DNA from 3 places in the Priestia sp. HNGD-A6 genome. Region 1 is predicted to be linked to each of the others. Evidence: a T-box and tRNA genes for the amino acid it is inferred to sense, from the RefSeq annotation. Region 1 holds a T-box; the other regions hold tRNA genes.
The links. The T-box of region 1 lies ahead of thrS (threonine--tRNA ligase). A T-box ahead of a tRNA ligase gene usually reads a tRNA of that ligase, here a tRNA-Thr.

Region 1 (5,121 bases):
TATCCGACTTAAAAAATCGGATTTTTCTATTTAGCAAGGTAAATGGCTTCAATAAACTCCGTTTGAATTTTTTTCTTTATTCAAGTGTACAGCTGCCTCTTCAACACTTACTGTTCCAATGTTTTTCTTCCCGTGCTTTCGCATAGCAAGCGATTTATTTTCTACTTCTTTATCTCCTATTACGGCCATATAAGGAACTTTGAGCATTTCGGCTTCTCTAATTTTCAAACCTATTTTTTCAATACGATCATCCACTTCAACACGATACCCTTGTGACTCCAGCTCGTGTTTCACCTTGTATGCATATTCCACATGCGGCGGTGCAATAGGCAAAAGCTTAAATTGAACAGGAGCCAGCCAAAGAGGAAATTGACCTTCATAATGTTCAATCAAGATGGCCATAAATCGTTCAACGGAACCGTATATAGCGCGGTGAATCATTACGGGACGGTGCGGTTTATTGTCTTCTCCAATATACATACAGTCAAACTTCTCTGGCATTAAGAAATCAAGCTGAACTGTTCCACACTGCCAGCTGCGGCCTAGGGAATCTAAAATATGAAAATCGATTTTCGGCCCGTAAAAAGCTCCGTCTCCTTCATTTACCTGATAGTCTAAGCCTTTTTCATTTAGCACCGATTGAAGCGACTTTTCTGCTTGATTCCATGTTTCAATATCTCCCATAAATTTTTCAGGACGTGTGGATAGCTCCACTTTGTAATCAAAGCCAAAATGTGAATAAAAGTCATGGATAAACGCTAGAATGCGGCTAATCTCAACTTCAATCTGATTAAGTTCTACGAATAAATGCGCATCGTCCTGTGTGAATGACCGGACTCTTAGCAGTCCGTTTAAAGAGCCCGAAAGCTCGTGGCGGTGAACCAATCCAAGTTCTGCGTATCGAACCGGAAGTTCTCGATAGCTTCTTCGCTTGCTGTTAAACAATAAAATGGCTCCCGGACAATTCATCGGTTTAATCGCATAGTTTTGTTTGTCAACATTTGAAAAATACATATTTTCATGATAGTGCTCCCAGTGCCCTGATTGTTCCCATAGCTCCTGTTTCATCATGATGGGAGTTTTTATCTCTTGATAGCCTGCTTTGTAATGCTTTTGTTTCCAGTAGTTTTCTAACTCATTTCGAACAATCATTCCGTTAGGTAAGAAAAACGGCATACCAGGAGCTTCTTCCATCGACATAAACAGCTCCAGTTCTTGACCTAATTTTTGATGATTTCGTTTTTCTGCTTCCATTTGTTTTGACATGTTCATTCCTCCAATATGTTTTTATTCAACAAAAAAACCGCACTCATCCCTAGTAAAGGGACGAATGCGGCCGTGGTACCACCCTAATTCCGTAAAATACCTATACGTATTTTACGCTTAAAAAGATAACGGTTTTACCGGTTGCAGTTTCAGTGTATACACATTCCCCGCCGCAGCTCCAAGGTGGTAAATTCATTTCGTTTTCTAAGGGTTCTCAGCCAGTGACCCTACTCTCTGTAAAGAAAATCCAAAAATGATTCATGTCCTTTTCAATGCTTGTATATTCATTTTTTCTACATAAAAAACCGCACTCATCCCTAGTGAAGGGACGAATGCGGTCGTGGTACCACCCTAATTCCGTAAAATACCTATACGTATTTTACGCTTAAAAAGATAACGGTTTTACCGGTTGCAGTTTCAGTGTATACACATTCCCCGCCGCAGCTCCAAGGTGGTAAATTCATTTCGTTTTCTAAGGGTTCTCAGCCAGTGACCCTACTCTCTGTAAAGAAAATCCAAAAATGATTCATGTCCTTTTCAATGCTTGTATATTCATTTTTTCTACATAAAAAACCGCACTCATCCCTAGTGAAGGGACGAATGCGGTCGTGGTACCACCCTAATTCCGTAAAATACCTGTATGCATTTTACGCTCAAAAAAGATAACGGTTTTACCGATTGCAGTTTCAGTTATGCACATTCCCTGCAATAGCTCTAAGGTGGTAAATTAGATGATTTCTTAAGGGCTCCCAGCCGCTGACCCTATTCTCTGCGAAGAAAACGGCACCTAATTCATGTCCTTTTCATTGCCAAATAATGTTTGTTAGTTGTTAAAAGTGATTATAGTGTATAAATTTTACAGAAGTCAAGAAATAATTTTTATTTTTTAATATTATAGAATTAATTTATGCTTAAATTTCCGAAAAGTTACTTAGGAATATATGGGCTTAAAAAGTTTTTTATTATAATATTAACACCTGCATTTTATTTTGTTTTTACCTTTATTGTGTAAAAATAAAGGCAAAAAAGAAAGATATTACAAGCACTTATTTGCTTTATCTAAGTATTATTAACGAATTAAAATCCAGTACTGCTCAAATCAGAATAAGTAACATAGCACAAGTATCATCAGTTTTTTTATTTATATACTAAAATATTAAATATACCTTTTTCTACTTACACCAATATTAGGCTTGAACTCGTCGAAACTATTTTTTATCTATCTTTAGACGGAAGCTCCTGGTACATGCTTCCACTTTGCGGAAAAATCCGTTTTTTCCTGAGTTGTTCTTTAAGAATAACATCAAGCTGCCGCTGAATTTTCCTTGTTTCATTTGTTGAAAAATACGGGTAAGCCCAATTTACTGTTTCTAACGGATCCTTGGTCAAATTGTACATTTCAATTTGATCCGGAACCGATGTTTCTTTAAGGTTAGTAAGATCTACAGGGTAACTTTCATATTGCTCTCGGTGGATGACTTCATCTTTTTCGTTAGGTGCTGACCGAAATTGCGGATTATCATGGTATCGAGCGTATTTCCAGATTTCCTTTCCTGCGGCTGATTGAAACTCGACAATGACCGCTTGAATGTGATTAGGCTGAACGACTGACGGATAGCTTTCTCCTAAAAAATTTGTTTGGTGAAGTCCTTTTGTCGGGTCATCATCCGTCATAAAGAAAATCGGTGCTTTTTCTTGATAGAGCGATGTTTCTCCTCTCAACGTTCCTGAGAGGTCTCGCCCAACAAATGGATGTACTTCCGTATGACTTTTTTGCAATTGCTTTTGAACAGCGGAAGCATCGATATTAGCCAAGCTAAGCATTGTCGGGATCAAGTCAACGTGACTAGTCAGTACGTCTGTACGTTGATAACTAGGAAACAAATGCTTGTTATGAATGAGAAGCGGCACGTGAATCGACTCTTCATACATGTTGTACCATTTTTGATGTAGTCCTCCGTGAGCCCCCAGCAAATCACCGTGATCCGACGTGAAAATAATAATGGTATTGTCATAGAACGAAGATTGTTCTATAGTCTGAAGGACTTTCAAAATTTGTTTGTCAACATTTTTTTGAAGCTGATAATATAAGCGCCGGTAGAAACTAGAATTTGGCGTCGGCTGCAGCGCTTTTGGGTAGATGTATTTATAGCTGCTTTGAGCGCTAGGCTTCGTTTGTAAAGATTCTCTAATAGTAGGTGGCGGCTCAATGTTCGGAATTGTCTCATCAATAGAAAACTGAAACATAGCAAGGTGTTTGGTGATCGCTCCGAACAGCGCAATGTCATGCGGGTTCACAAACGAAGCTACCATGAGCCAAGGCTGCGCAGTCTTTTGATATTCTAATCGTTGAATAAGCTCCATGATTTCCTCTGCATATATTTCGTCTCGTCCACTCACTCCAATGGCCGCAGATGAACCAGAATTGTGCGGGTTTTTCCCTTCCGGCTCTGGACCAATCCACCCTGAAAAACCAAACTTTTCAAGCTTATTAGCCCGTTGATAGAGGCGCTCTTTTTCTGGATCCGGTATTCCTGTTTGCATCTGGTAGCTAGAAAAAACGTTATGTGTTCCTGGAATTAAGATGTTCTCATCAGAAATATGCCATTTTCCTTTATAAAAGGTTTGATACCCAGCCTGCTTAAAATAATCTCCCATCGTTGGGACGGTATTAGGCTGCAGCCAAAACATATCAGGATCTTGTGACTTCTTTGCGATACCTTGCGTTTGGGTCACTCCGTGCAAGGAAGGGTACTGCCCTGTAAACAATGTAGCTCGACTCGGTGAACAGGCTGTAGAACCGACGTAGTGACGAGTAAACCCCATTCCATGCTGTTTTAAAAATTCATGTGCTTTTAAATGTTTTTTTCGCCACTTTTTTACTTCTTTACTTTCATATACGGGTGGAAATCGTTCTTCGTCCACCATAATCAACAAAAAATTAGGCTGCTCCTTCATGTTTACTCCTCCGCGTGTTTATCAAATGTTCTGTATTGATAAACTATGTAAAAAGTACTTTTTTTAGAAGAACGGAGTACGGTTCATGTCTTTTTATACCCAAACAAAAAAAGACTTAGAAGATTTCTCTAAGTCTTTCATAACGCGTTTCAATACGATATTCCTTATTTTTTGTATGCTTTTAGCTGCTGATTTCGTTTATAGGTACCCATTATACTAGGTATACCTACGATTACGCTTATCATAAAACTCCACATCATGTAGCGCCAATCCCCTGTAACAAGCGCTACTCCCATAAAAAAATGAGCTGACCAACAAGAGCTAACCATGAAGCTATCCAAGCAAACATCATATTCTCTTTCAAGTTATCACCTCATATTTTTAATAACTAAAAAAGCTAATGACAGCACGTAGCTAGCCATTAGCTTTTTTATTATTTTGCAAATACATGATGCCCTATTTTAATTGTTTCTTGTTTTTGGCGCAGCCATTGATCTCCCGTTTTATCAGGATTAAAGAAGAATAATGAACCTTTTCCTTGACCTTGGAAGTTAATGGCTTCTTCCACAGCTTTTTTTGAACCTTTGTCTGCAGGTTTATTAATTTGACCGTTGCTGACTGGGCTGTACTGACCTTTTTGATAAATAACGCCTTTTACAGTGTCAGGGAATTTGCTACTGTCGACTCTATTTAATACAACTGTTGCCACGGCTACTTTGCCTGCGTACGGCTCTCCTTTGGCTTCAGCTGATACAAGACGAGCTAATAGTTCTTTATCATTTTTATTTACTTGAATGTGCTGTTCATGAGCGGGTGCTGCAGCAAATGCTGAGTAACCTGCACCAAAACTCGGGATAAGCATTGCGATAGCAATTACTAGTTTTTTCATCATAAAAA
Region 2 (5,121 bases), 2.2 Mb from region 1:
CGGTTACCTCCGCCCATTGCGGGATAGTATATATACGTGTACTTTATCATAAAGTTTCACTTATGCTTAATTATTTTAACAAAAATTTGTCAAATACGTTTAAAAAGATCGTACGTAGGTTATGTAATTAGTATAGATGAAAAGAAGAGGAGTGGAAAGCTTGACTCATACAAAAGAAAACCTTTTGAATCAAATTGAAGAATGTAGAAATAACATGGTCACTCTTGCAGCAGAAAATCCTTTATCCTCACTAACAGTGGTGAGAGTAAGCTCAGAGCTAGATGGTCTATTAAATGAATATGAAAAGTTTTTCTCTATATAAAGAAGCTCTAGAATCTGAACTAAGAGCTTCTTTTTTTTATCTTCACATATGTTTCATGTACCTTTTGGTAGGCAATAATGTTTTATACTAATTTTTCTCCTAAAAGTGAGCCCATTAATGCAACAGCTACGGTAGCTGTTTTATTCCGCTCATCTAAAATAGGATTCACTTCCACAAACTCGGCAGAAGTGATTAGCTGAGATTCTGCCAACATCTCCATAGCTAAATGACTTTCTCTGTAGCTTATTCCACCGATAACTGGCGTTCCTACTCCAGGTGCATCATGTGGATCCAGTCCATCTAAATCGAGTGATAGATGAACGCCATCTGTTTTATCACGCAAATATAAAATTGTTTCTTCCATTACTTTTGTCATACCCATTCGATCTATCTCATGCATCGTATACACTTTAATTCCTTTTTCCTTTATTAGCTCTTTTTCTCCTTCATCTAAAGAACGGGCTCCGATAATCACAATATTCTCGGGCTTGACTTTAGGGGCATAGCCACCAATTCGAGTCAATGCTTCGTCTCCTATACCTATACTTGCCGCCAATGGCATACCGTGAATATTTCCGGAAGGAGACGTATCTGCTGTATTTAAATCTCCGTGTGCATCATACCAAATTACGCCTAAATTTTTATAATGACGACTTACTCCTGCTAGTGTTCCGATAGCGATGCTGTGATCTCCCCCTAGCACTAAAGGAAACCTTTTATTTGCAATAACATCACTTACGGTCTGAGCAAGTCTTTCGCTAGCATCCGCTACAGCTTTTAAATTCTTTAAGTTTGTATTTTCATCACTATGTACTCGTTCAGCTAAGGCAATTTCAATATTCCCTTTATCTTCTACACTATATCCAATATTCTCGATGCGTTCCATAACACCTGCATATCGTATCGCACTTGGCCCCATATCGACCCCTCGGCGAGTTTGACCTAAATCCATTGGTACTCCAATAATTGAAAGCTTATTCATAATATTTCCCCCCATCACAAATGTTGCTACTCTCTTATTGTAACGGCTAAATGAGCGATGGCTCAACTCGACACTTTTTTGAATATATATACAATTCTAATTTGTAGAAACTACACAAAAAAACCTTTAAGCAAATTGCTTAAAGGTTGTACGTTTATATGTATGGTGGAGCCTAGCGGGATCGAACCGCTGACCTCCTGCGTGCAAGGCAGGCGCTCTCCCAGCTGAGCTAAGGCCCCAATATGTTTTTTTATATAGAAATGGAGCGGAAGACGAGGTTCGAACTCGCGACCCCCACCTTGGCAAGGTGGTGTTCTACCACTGAACTACTTCCGCTTATTAAAATGAGCCATGAAGGACTCGAACCTTCGACCCTCTGATTAAAAGTCAGATGCTCTACCAACTGAGCTAATGGCTCTCTATGGCTGGGCTAGCTGGATTCGAACCAACGCATGACGGAATCAAAATCCGTTGCCTTACCGCTTGGCGATAGCCCAATAAAAATGGTGGAGGGGGGCAGATTCGAACTGCCGAACCCGAAGGAGCGGATTTACAGTCCGCCGCGTTTAGCCACTTCGCTACCCCTCCGATATAAATGGTGCCGGCAAGAGGACTTGAACCCCCAACCTACTGATTACAAGTCAGTTGCTCTACCAGTTGAGCTACACCGGCACGGTGGTGGAGGATGACGGGATCGAACCGCCGACCCCCTGCTTGTAAGGCAGGTGCTCTCCCAGCTGAGCTAATCCTCCACTATTATGTAGATAAAAATAAATGGTGACCCGTACGGGATTCGAACCCGTGTTACCGCCGTGAAAGGGCGGTGTCTTAACCGCTTGACCAACGGGCCAGTTGGCTCCACAGGTAGGACTCGAACCTACGACCGATCGGTTAACAGCCGATAGCTCTACCACTGAGCTACTGTGGAATAATAATAGCCTGGCAACGTCCTACTCTCACAGGGACAAAGTCCCAACTACCATCGGCGCTAAAGAGCTTAACTTCCGTGTTCGGTATGGGAACGGGTGTGACCTCTTCGCTATCGCCACCAGACAAATTATATTATACATGATTTGATAAAGAAAGCAAGACTTTTTTGAAAAAGTTTTGTTCTCTCAAAACTAGATAACTGTTTGCTGAGTAAAGCTTACGCTTTTAAAGTTTGGTTAAGTCCTCGATCGATTAGTATCAGTCAGCTACACATGTCGCCACGCTTCCACCTCTGACCTATCAACCTGATCATCTTTCAGGGATCTTACTAGCTTGCGCTATGGGAAATCTCATCTTGAGGGGGGCTTCATGCTTAGATGCTTTCAGCACTTATCCCGTCCACACATAGCTACCCAGCGATGCCTTTGGCAAGACAACTGGTACACCAGCGGTGTGTCCATCCCGGTCCTCTCGTACTAAGGACAGCTCCTCTCAAATTTCCTACGCCCACGACGGATAGGGACCGAACTGTCTCACGACGTTCTGAACCCAGCTCGCGTACCGCTTTAATGGGCGAACAGCCCAACCCTTGGGACCGACTACAGCCCCAGGATGCGATGAGCCGACATCGAGGTGCCAAACCTCCCCGTCGATGTGGACTCTTGGGGGAGATAAGCCTGTTATCCCCGGGGTAGCTTTTATCCGTTGAGCGATGGCCCTTCCATGCGGAACCACCGGATCACTAAGCCCGACTTTCGTCCCTGCTCGACTTGTAGGTCTCGCAGTCAAGCTCCCTTGTGCCTTTACACTCTACGAATGATTTCCAACCATTCTGAGGGAACCTTTGGGCGCCTCCGTTACATTTTAGGAGGCGACCGCCCCAGTCAAACTGCCCACCTGACACTGTCTCCCGGCCCGATCAGGGCCGCGGGTTAGAATTTCAATACAGCCAGGGTAGTATCCCACCGACGCCTCCACCGAAGCTAGCGCTCCGGCTTCTCAGGCTCCTACCTATCCTGTACAAGCTGTACCAAAATTCAATATCAGGCTACAGTAAAGCTCCACGGGGTCTTTCCGTCCTGTCGCGGGTAACCTGCATCTTCACAGGTACTATAATTTCACCGAGTCTCTCGTTGAGACAGTGCCCAGATCGTTACGCCTTTCGTGCGGGTCGGAACTTACCCGACAAGGAATTTCGCTACCTTAGGACCGTTATAGTTACGGCCGCCGTTTACTGGGGCTTCGATTCAGAGCTTCTCCCAAAGGATAACCCCTCCTCTTAACCTTCCAGCACCGGGCAGGCGTCAGCCCCTATACTTCGCCTTGCGGCTTCGCAGAGACCTGTGTTTTTGCTAAACAGTCGCCTGGGCCTATTCACTGCGGCTCTCTCGGGCTATACACCCTACCAGAGCACCCCTTCTCCCGAAGTTACGGGGTCATTTTGCCGAGTTCCTTAACGAGAGTTCTCTCGATCACCTTAGGATTCTCTCCTCGCCTACCTGTGTCGGTTTGCGGTACGGGCACCTCCCGCCTCGCTAGAGGCTTTTCTTGGCAGTGTGGAATCAGGAACTTCGGTACTATAATTCCCTCGTCATCACAGCTCAGCCTTTATGATGAGCGGATTTGCCTACTCATCAGCCTAACTGCTTGAACGCGCATATCCAGCAGCGCGCTTACCCTATCCTACTGCGTCCCCCCATTACTCAAACGGCGGGGAGGTGGTACAGGAATATCAACCTGTTGGCCATCGCCTACGCTTTTCAGCCTCGGCTTAGGTCCCGACTAACCCTGAGCGGACGAGCCTTCCTCAGGAAACCTTAGGCATTCGGTGGACAAGATTCTCACTTGTCTTTCGCTACTCATACCGGCATTCTCACTTCTAAGCGCTCCACCAGTCCTTACGGTCTGACTTCACAGCACTTAGAACGCTCTCCTACCACTGACATCTAAGATGTCAATCCACAGCTTCGGTGATACGTTTAGCCCCGGTACATTTTCGGCGCAGAGTCACTCGACCAGTGAGCTATTACGCACTCTTTAAATGGTGGCTGCTTCTAAGCCAACATCCTGGTTGTCTAAGCAACTCCACATCCTTTTCCACTTAACGTATACTTGGGGACCTTAGCTGGTGGTCTGGGCTGTTTCCCTTTTGACTACGGATCTTATCACTCGCAGTCTGACTCCCATGGATAAGTCTTTGGCATTCGGAGTTTGACTGAATTCGGTAACCCGTTGGGGGCCCCTAGTCCAATCAGTGCTCTACCTCCAAGACTCTCACAACATGAGGCTAGCCCTAAAGCTATTTCGGAGAGAACCAGCTATCTCCAGGTTCGATTGGAATTTCTCCGCTACCCACACCTCATCCCCGCACTTTTCAACGTGCGTGGGTTCGGGCCTCCATTCAGTGTTACCTGAACTTCACCCTGGACATGGGTAGATCACCTGGTTTCGGGTCTACAACCACATACTAAACGCCCTATTCAGACTCGCTTTCGCTACGGCTCCGCCTTATCAGCTTAACCTTGCATGGGATCGTAACTCGCCGGTTCATTCTACAAAAGGCACGCCATCACCCGTTAACGGGCTCTGACTACTTGTAGGCACACGGTTTCAGGATCTCTTTCACTCCCCTTCCGGGGTGCTTTTCACCTTTCCCTCACGGTACTGGTTCACTATCGGTCACTAGGTAGTATTTAGCCTTGGGAGATGGTCCTCCCAGCTTCCGACGGAATTTCACGTGTTCCGCCGTACTCAGGATCCACTCAAGAGGGAACGAAGTTTCAACTACAGGGTTGTTACCTTCTTCGACGGACCTTTCCAGGTCGCTTCATTTACTTCGTTCCTTTGTAACTCCGTATAGAGTGTCCTACAACCCCAAGAGGCAAGC
Region 3 (5,121 bases), 1.8 Mb from region 1:
CCCATATACAAGCTGCATATACAAGAAAAACTCCGATGGACCACAAAACAATTTTTTTCACGCATTCCCCTCCTTTTGTACAAACAGTATTCTGTTATTACTATTGTAGGTTTTTTTTCGAAATTTAGAACAAGCGTTTAGAGATGTGCTATAGGAAATGCAAATTGTGAAGAGAAAATCATAGAAAAACGAAAAACAGAGTTTATTCTTTTGTCTAAACTCTGTTTACAAACAAAAAAAGCAGTTTGCATATGCAAACTGCTTTTGAGATGACCCGTACGGGATTCGAACCCGTGTTACCGCCGTGAAAGGGCGGTGTCTTAACCGCTTGACCAACGGGCCAGTATGGCTCCACAGGTAGGACTCGAACCTACGACCGATCGGTTAACAGCCGATAGCTCTACCACTGAGCTACTGTGGAATATGGTGGGCCTAAGTGGACTCGAACCACCGACCTCACGCTTATCAGGCGTGCGCTCTAACCAGCTGAGCTATAGGCCCATTATTTGGAGCGGGTGATGAGAATCGAACTCACGACATCAGCTTGGAAGGCTGAGGTTTTACCACTAAACTACACCCGCGTTACTTAAGATGGGGCGACTGATGGGAATCGAACCCACGAATGCCGGAACCACAATCCGGTGCGTTAACCACTTCGCCACAATCGCCGTCTTAAAATGGTGGCTCGGGACGGAATCGAACCGCCGACACAAGGATTTTCAGTCCTTTGCTCTACCAACTGAGCTACCGAGCCAAACAAAATGGCGGTCCCGACGGGAATCGAACCCGCGATCTCCTGCGTGACAGGCAGGCATGTTAACCGCTACACCACGGGACCACTTTGGTTGCGGGGACAGGATTTGAACCTGCGACCTTCGGGTTATGAGCCCGACGAGCTACCGAACTGCTCCACCCCGCGATGATATGAATATGATATAAATAAATGGCGGAGGAAGAGGGATTCGAACCCCCGCGGGCTTTAACACCCCTGTCGGTTTTCAAGACCGATCCCTTCAGCCGGACTTGGGTATTCCTCCGTATATTTATAACAAATGTAACTTATATGGTAGCGGCGGAGGGAGTCGAACCCACGACCTCACGGGTATGAACCGTACGCTCTAGCCAGCTGAGCTACACCGCCATATTATTCGTTACAATTATTTAATTTCATTGGTGGAGCCTAGCGGGATCGAACCGCTGACCTCCTGCGTGCAAGGCAGGCGCTCTCCCAGCTGAGCTAAGGCCCCATAAATGGTCGGGAAGACAGGATTCGAACCTGCGACCCCTTGGTCCCAAACCAAGTGCTCTACCAAGCTGAGCTACTTCCCGTTTATGGCGCGCCCGAGAGGAGTCGAACCCCTAACCTTTTGATCCGTAGTCAAACGCTCTATCCAATTGAGCTACGGGCGCTTTATATGGAGCGGAAGACGAGGTTCGAACTCGCGACCCCCACCTTGGCAAGGTGGTGTTCTACCACTGAACTACTTCCGCTTATTAAAATGAGCCATGAAGGACTCGAACCTTCGACCCTCTGATTAAAAGTCAGATGCTCTACCAACTGAGCTAATGGCTCTCTATGGCTGGGCTAGCTGGATTCGAACCAACGCATGACGGAATCAAAATCCGTTGCCTTACCGCTTGGCGATAGCCCAATAAAATGGTGGAGGGGGGCAGATTCGAACTGCCGAACCCGAAGGAGCGGATTTACAGTCCGCCGCGTTTAGCCACTTCGCTACCCCTCCGATATAAATGGTGCCGGCAAGAGGACTTGAACCCCCAACCTACTGATTACAAGTCAGTTGCTCTACCAGTTGAGCTACACCGGCACGGTGGTGGAGGATGACGGGATCGAACCGCCGACCCCCTGCTTGTAAGGCAGGTGCTCTCCCAGCTGAGCTAATCCTCCAAATATCATACACAACATTAAATGTGTATATAAGTTTTTTACAAATGAGCCAAATAAAAAACCCCTAGACTCTTTTACAAGAGCATAAAAAGGGGTCTTATTCATTGCCTGGCAACGTCCTACTCTCACAGGGACAAAGTCCCAACTACCATTGGCGCTAAAGAGCTTAACTTCCGTGTTCGGTATGGGAACGGGTGTGACCTCTTCGCTATCGCCACCAGACAAGAGATTGCTCTCTCAAAACTAGGTAACAGTTTGCTGAGTAAAGCTTACGCTTTTAAAAGTTTGGTTAAGTCCTCGATCGATTAGTATCAGTCAGCTACACATGTCGCCACGCTTCCACCTCTGACCTATCAACCTGATCATCTTTCAGGGATCTTACTAGCTTGCGCTATGGGAAATCTCATCTTGAGGGGGGCTTCATGCTTAGATGCTTTCAGCACTTATCCCGTCCACACATAGCTACCCAGCGATGCCTTTGGCAAGACAACTGGTACACCAGCGGTGTGTCCATCCCGGTCCTCTCGTACTAAGGACAGCTCCTCTCAAATTTCCTACGCCCACGACGGATAGGGACCGAACTGTCTCACGACGTTCTGAACCCAGCTCGCGTACCGCTTTAATGGGCGAACAGCCCAACCCTTGGGACCGACTACAGCCCCAGGATGCGATGAGCCGACATCGAGGTGCCAAACCTCCCCGTCGATGTGGACTCTTGGGGGAGATAAGCCTGTTATCCCCGGGGTAGCTTTTATCCGTTGAGCGATGGCCCTTCCATGCGGAACCACCGGATCACTAAGCCCGACTTTCGTCCCTGCTCGACTTGTAGGTCTCGCAGTCAAGCTCCCTTGTGCCTTTACACTCTACGAATGATTTCCAACCATTCTGAGGGAACCTTTGGGCGCCTCCGTTACATTTTAGGAGGCGACCGCCCCAGTCAAACTGCCCACCTGACACTGTCTCCCGGCCCGATCAGGGCCGCGGGTTAGAATTTCAATACAGCCAGGGTAGTATCCCACCGACGCCTCCACCGAAGCTAGCGCTCCGGCTTCTCAGGCTCCTACCTATCCTGTACAAGCTGTACCAAAATTCAATATCAGGCTACAGTAAAGCTCCACGGGGTCTTTCCGTCCTGTCGCGGGTAACCTGCATCTTCACAGGTACTATAATTTCACCGAGTCTCTCGTTGAGACAGTGCCCAGATCGTTACGCCTTTCGTGCGGGTCGGAACTTACCCGACAAGGAATTTCGCTACCTTAGGACCGTTATAGTTACGGCCGCCGTTTACTGGGGCTTCGATTCAGAGCTTCTCCCAAAGGATAACCCCTCCTCTTAACCTTCCAGCACCGGGCAGGCGTCAGCCCCTATACTTCGCCTTGCGGCTTCGCAGAGACCTGTGTTTTTGCTAAACAGTCGCCTAGGCCTATTCACTGCGGCTCTCTCGGGCTATACACCCTACCAGAGCACCCCTTCTCCCGAAGTTACGGGGTCATTTTGCCGAGTTCCTTAACGAGAGTTCTCTCGATCACCTTAGGATTCTCTCCTCGCCTACCTGTGTCGGTTTGCGGTACGGGCACCTCCCGCCTCGCTAGAGGCTTTTCTTGGCAGTGTGGAATCAGGAACTTCGGTACTATAATTCCCTCGTCATCACAGCTCAGCCTTTATGATGAGCGGATTTGCCTACTCATCAGCCTAACTGCTTGAACGCGCATATCCAGCAGCGCGCTTACCCTATCCTACTGCGTCCCCCCATTACTCAAACGGCGGGGAGGTGGTACAGGAATATCAACCTGTTGGCCATCGCCTACGCTTTTCAGCCTCGGCTTAGGTCCCGACTAACCCTGAGCGGACGAGCCTTCCTCAGGAAACCTTAGGCATTCGGTGGACAAGATTCTCACTTGTCTTTCGCTACTCATACCGGCATTCTCACTTCTAAGCGCTCCACCAGTCCTTACGGTCTGACTTCGCTGCACTTAGAACGCTCTCCTACCACTGACATCAAAGATGTCAATCCACAGCTTCGGTGATACGTTTAGCCCCGGTACATTTTCGGCGCAGAGTCACTCGACCAGTGAGCTATTACGCACTCTTTAAATGGTGGCTGCTTCTAAGCCAACATCCTGGTTGTCTAAGCAACTCCACATCCTTTTCCACTTAACGTATACTTGGGGACCTTAGCTGGTGGTCTGGGCTGTTTCCCTTTTGACTACGGATCTTATCACTCGCAGTCTGACTCCCATGGATAAGTCTTTGGCATTCGGAGTTTGACTGAATTCGGTAACGCGTTGGGGGCCCCTAGTCCAATCAGTGCTCTACCTCCAAGACTCTCACAACATGAGGCTAGCCCTAAAGCTATTTCGGAGAGAACCAGCTATCTCCAGGTTCGATTGGAATTTCTCCGCTACCCACACCTCATCCCCGCACTTTTCAACGTGCGTGGGTTCGGGCCTCCATTCAGTGTTACCTGAACTTCACCCTGGACATGGGTAGATCACCTGGTTTCGGGTCTACAACCACATACTAAACGCCCTATTCAGACTCGCTTTCGCTACGGCTCCGCCTTATCAGCTTAACCTTGCATGGGATCGTAACTCGCCGGTTCATTCTACAAAAGGCACGCCATCACCCGTTAACGGGCTCTGACTACTTGTAGGCACACGGTTTCAGGATCTCTTTCACTCCCCTTCCGGGGTGCTTTTCACCTTTCCCTCACGGTACTGGTTCACTATCGGTCACTAGGTAGTATTTAGCCTTGGGAGATGGTCCTCCCAGCTTCCGACGGAATTTCACGTGTTCCGCCGTACTCAGGATCCACTCAAGAGGGAACGAAGTTTCAACTACAGGGTTGTTACCTTCTTCGACGGACCTTTCCAGGTCGCTTCATTTACTTCGTTCCTTTGTAACTCCGTATAGAGTGTCCTACAACCCCAAGAGGCAAGCCTCTTGGTTTGGGCTAATTCCGTTTCGCTCGCCGCTACTCAGGAAATCGCATTTGCTTTCTCTTCCTCCGGGTACTTAGATGTTTCAGTTCCCCGGGTCTGCCTTCAATATCCTATGTATTCAGATAAAGATACTGTTCCATTACGAACAGTGGGTTTCCCCATTCGGAAATCTCCGGATTAAAGCTCACTTACAGCTCCCCGAAGCATATCGGTGTTAGTCCCGTCCTTCATCGGCTCCTAGTGCCAAGGCATTCACCGTGCGCCCTTTCTAAC

Region 2: it has a tRNA-Thr gene. The T-box ahead of thrS (threonine--tRNA ligase) is inferred to sense a tRNA for this amino acid. The anticodon was not compared.
Region 3: it has a tRNA-Thr gene. The T-box ahead of thrS (threonine--tRNA ligase) is inferred to sense a tRNA for this amino acid. The anticodon was not compared.

The regions. Positions count from the first base shown of each region.
Region 1 covers NZ_CP138621.1:380,245-385,365, forward strand. Annotated here, with positions in the region: gene thrS (threonine--tRNA ligase) at 49-1,266, opposite strand; T-box leader at 1,320-1,548, opposite strand; T-box leader at 1,588-1,816, opposite strand; gene SCI76_RS02040 (sulfatase-like hydrolase/transferase) at 2,482-4,224, opposite strand; gene SCI76_RS02045 (cell wall hydrolase) at 4,658-5,116, opposite strand.
Region 2 covers NZ_CP138621.1:2,605,592-2,610,712, forward strand. Annotated here, with positions in the region: gene SCI76_RS13120 (aspartyl-phosphate phosphatase Spo0E family protein) at 152-322, shown strand; gene rocF (arginase) at 405-1,304, opposite strand; tRNA gene SCI76_RS13130 (tRNA-Ala) at 1,468-1,543, opposite strand; tRNA gene SCI76_RS13135 (tRNA-Gly) at 1,566-1,640, opposite strand; tRNA gene SCI76_RS13140 (tRNA-Lys) at 1,650-1,722, opposite strand; tRNA gene SCI76_RS13145 (tRNA-Gln) at 1,727-1,801, opposite strand; tRNA gene SCI76_RS13150 (tRNA-Tyr) at 1,809-1,892, opposite strand; tRNA gene SCI76_RS13155 (tRNA-Thr) at 1,901-1,976, opposite strand; tRNA gene SCI76_RS13160 (tRNA-Val) at 1,981-2,056, opposite strand; tRNA gene SCI76_RS13165 (tRNA-Glu) at 2,080-2,154, opposite strand; tRNA gene SCI76_RS13170 (tRNA-Asn) at 2,158-2,232, opposite strand; rRNA gene rrf (5S ribosomal RNA) at 2,242-2,357, opposite strand; rRNA gene SCI76_RS13180 (23S ribosomal RNA) at 2,467-5,121, opposite strand, start outside.
Region 3 covers NZ_CP138621.1:2,173,193-2,178,313, forward strand. Annotated here, with positions in the region: gene SCI76_RS10860 (M48 family metallopeptidase) at 1-61, opposite strand, end outside; tRNA gene SCI76_RS10865 (tRNA-Glu) at 271-342, opposite strand; tRNA gene SCI76_RS10870 (tRNA-Asn) at 347-421, opposite strand; tRNA gene SCI76_RS10875 (tRNA-Ile) at 425-501, opposite strand; tRNA gene SCI76_RS10880 (tRNA-Gly) at 508-581, opposite strand; tRNA gene SCI76_RS10885 (tRNA-His) at 593-668, opposite strand; tRNA gene SCI76_RS10890 (tRNA-Phe) at 679-754, opposite strand; tRNA gene SCI76_RS10895 (tRNA-Asp) at 763-838, opposite strand; tRNA gene SCI76_RS10900 (tRNA-Met) at 843-919, opposite strand; tRNA gene SCI76_RS10905 (tRNA-Ser) at 945-1,037, opposite strand; tRNA gene SCI76_RS10910 (tRNA-Met) at 1,065-1,141, opposite strand; tRNA gene SCI76_RS10915 (tRNA-Ala) at 1,172-1,247, opposite strand; tRNA gene SCI76_RS10920 (tRNA-Pro) at 1,253-1,329, opposite strand; tRNA gene SCI76_RS10925 (tRNA-Arg) at 1,334-1,410, opposite strand; tRNA gene SCI76_RS10930 (tRNA-Gly) at 1,417-1,491, opposite strand; tRNA gene SCI76_RS10935 (tRNA-Lys) at 1,501-1,573, opposite strand; tRNA gene SCI76_RS10940 (tRNA-Gln) at 1,578-1,652, opposite strand; tRNA gene SCI76_RS10945 (tRNA-Tyr) at 1,659-1,742, opposite strand; tRNA gene SCI76_RS10950 (tRNA-Thr) at 1,751-1,826, opposite strand; tRNA gene SCI76_RS10955 (tRNA-Val) at 1,831-1,906, opposite strand; rRNA gene rrf (5S ribosomal RNA) at 2,013-2,128, opposite strand; rRNA gene SCI76_RS10965 (23S ribosomal RNA) at 2,192-5,121, opposite strand, start outside.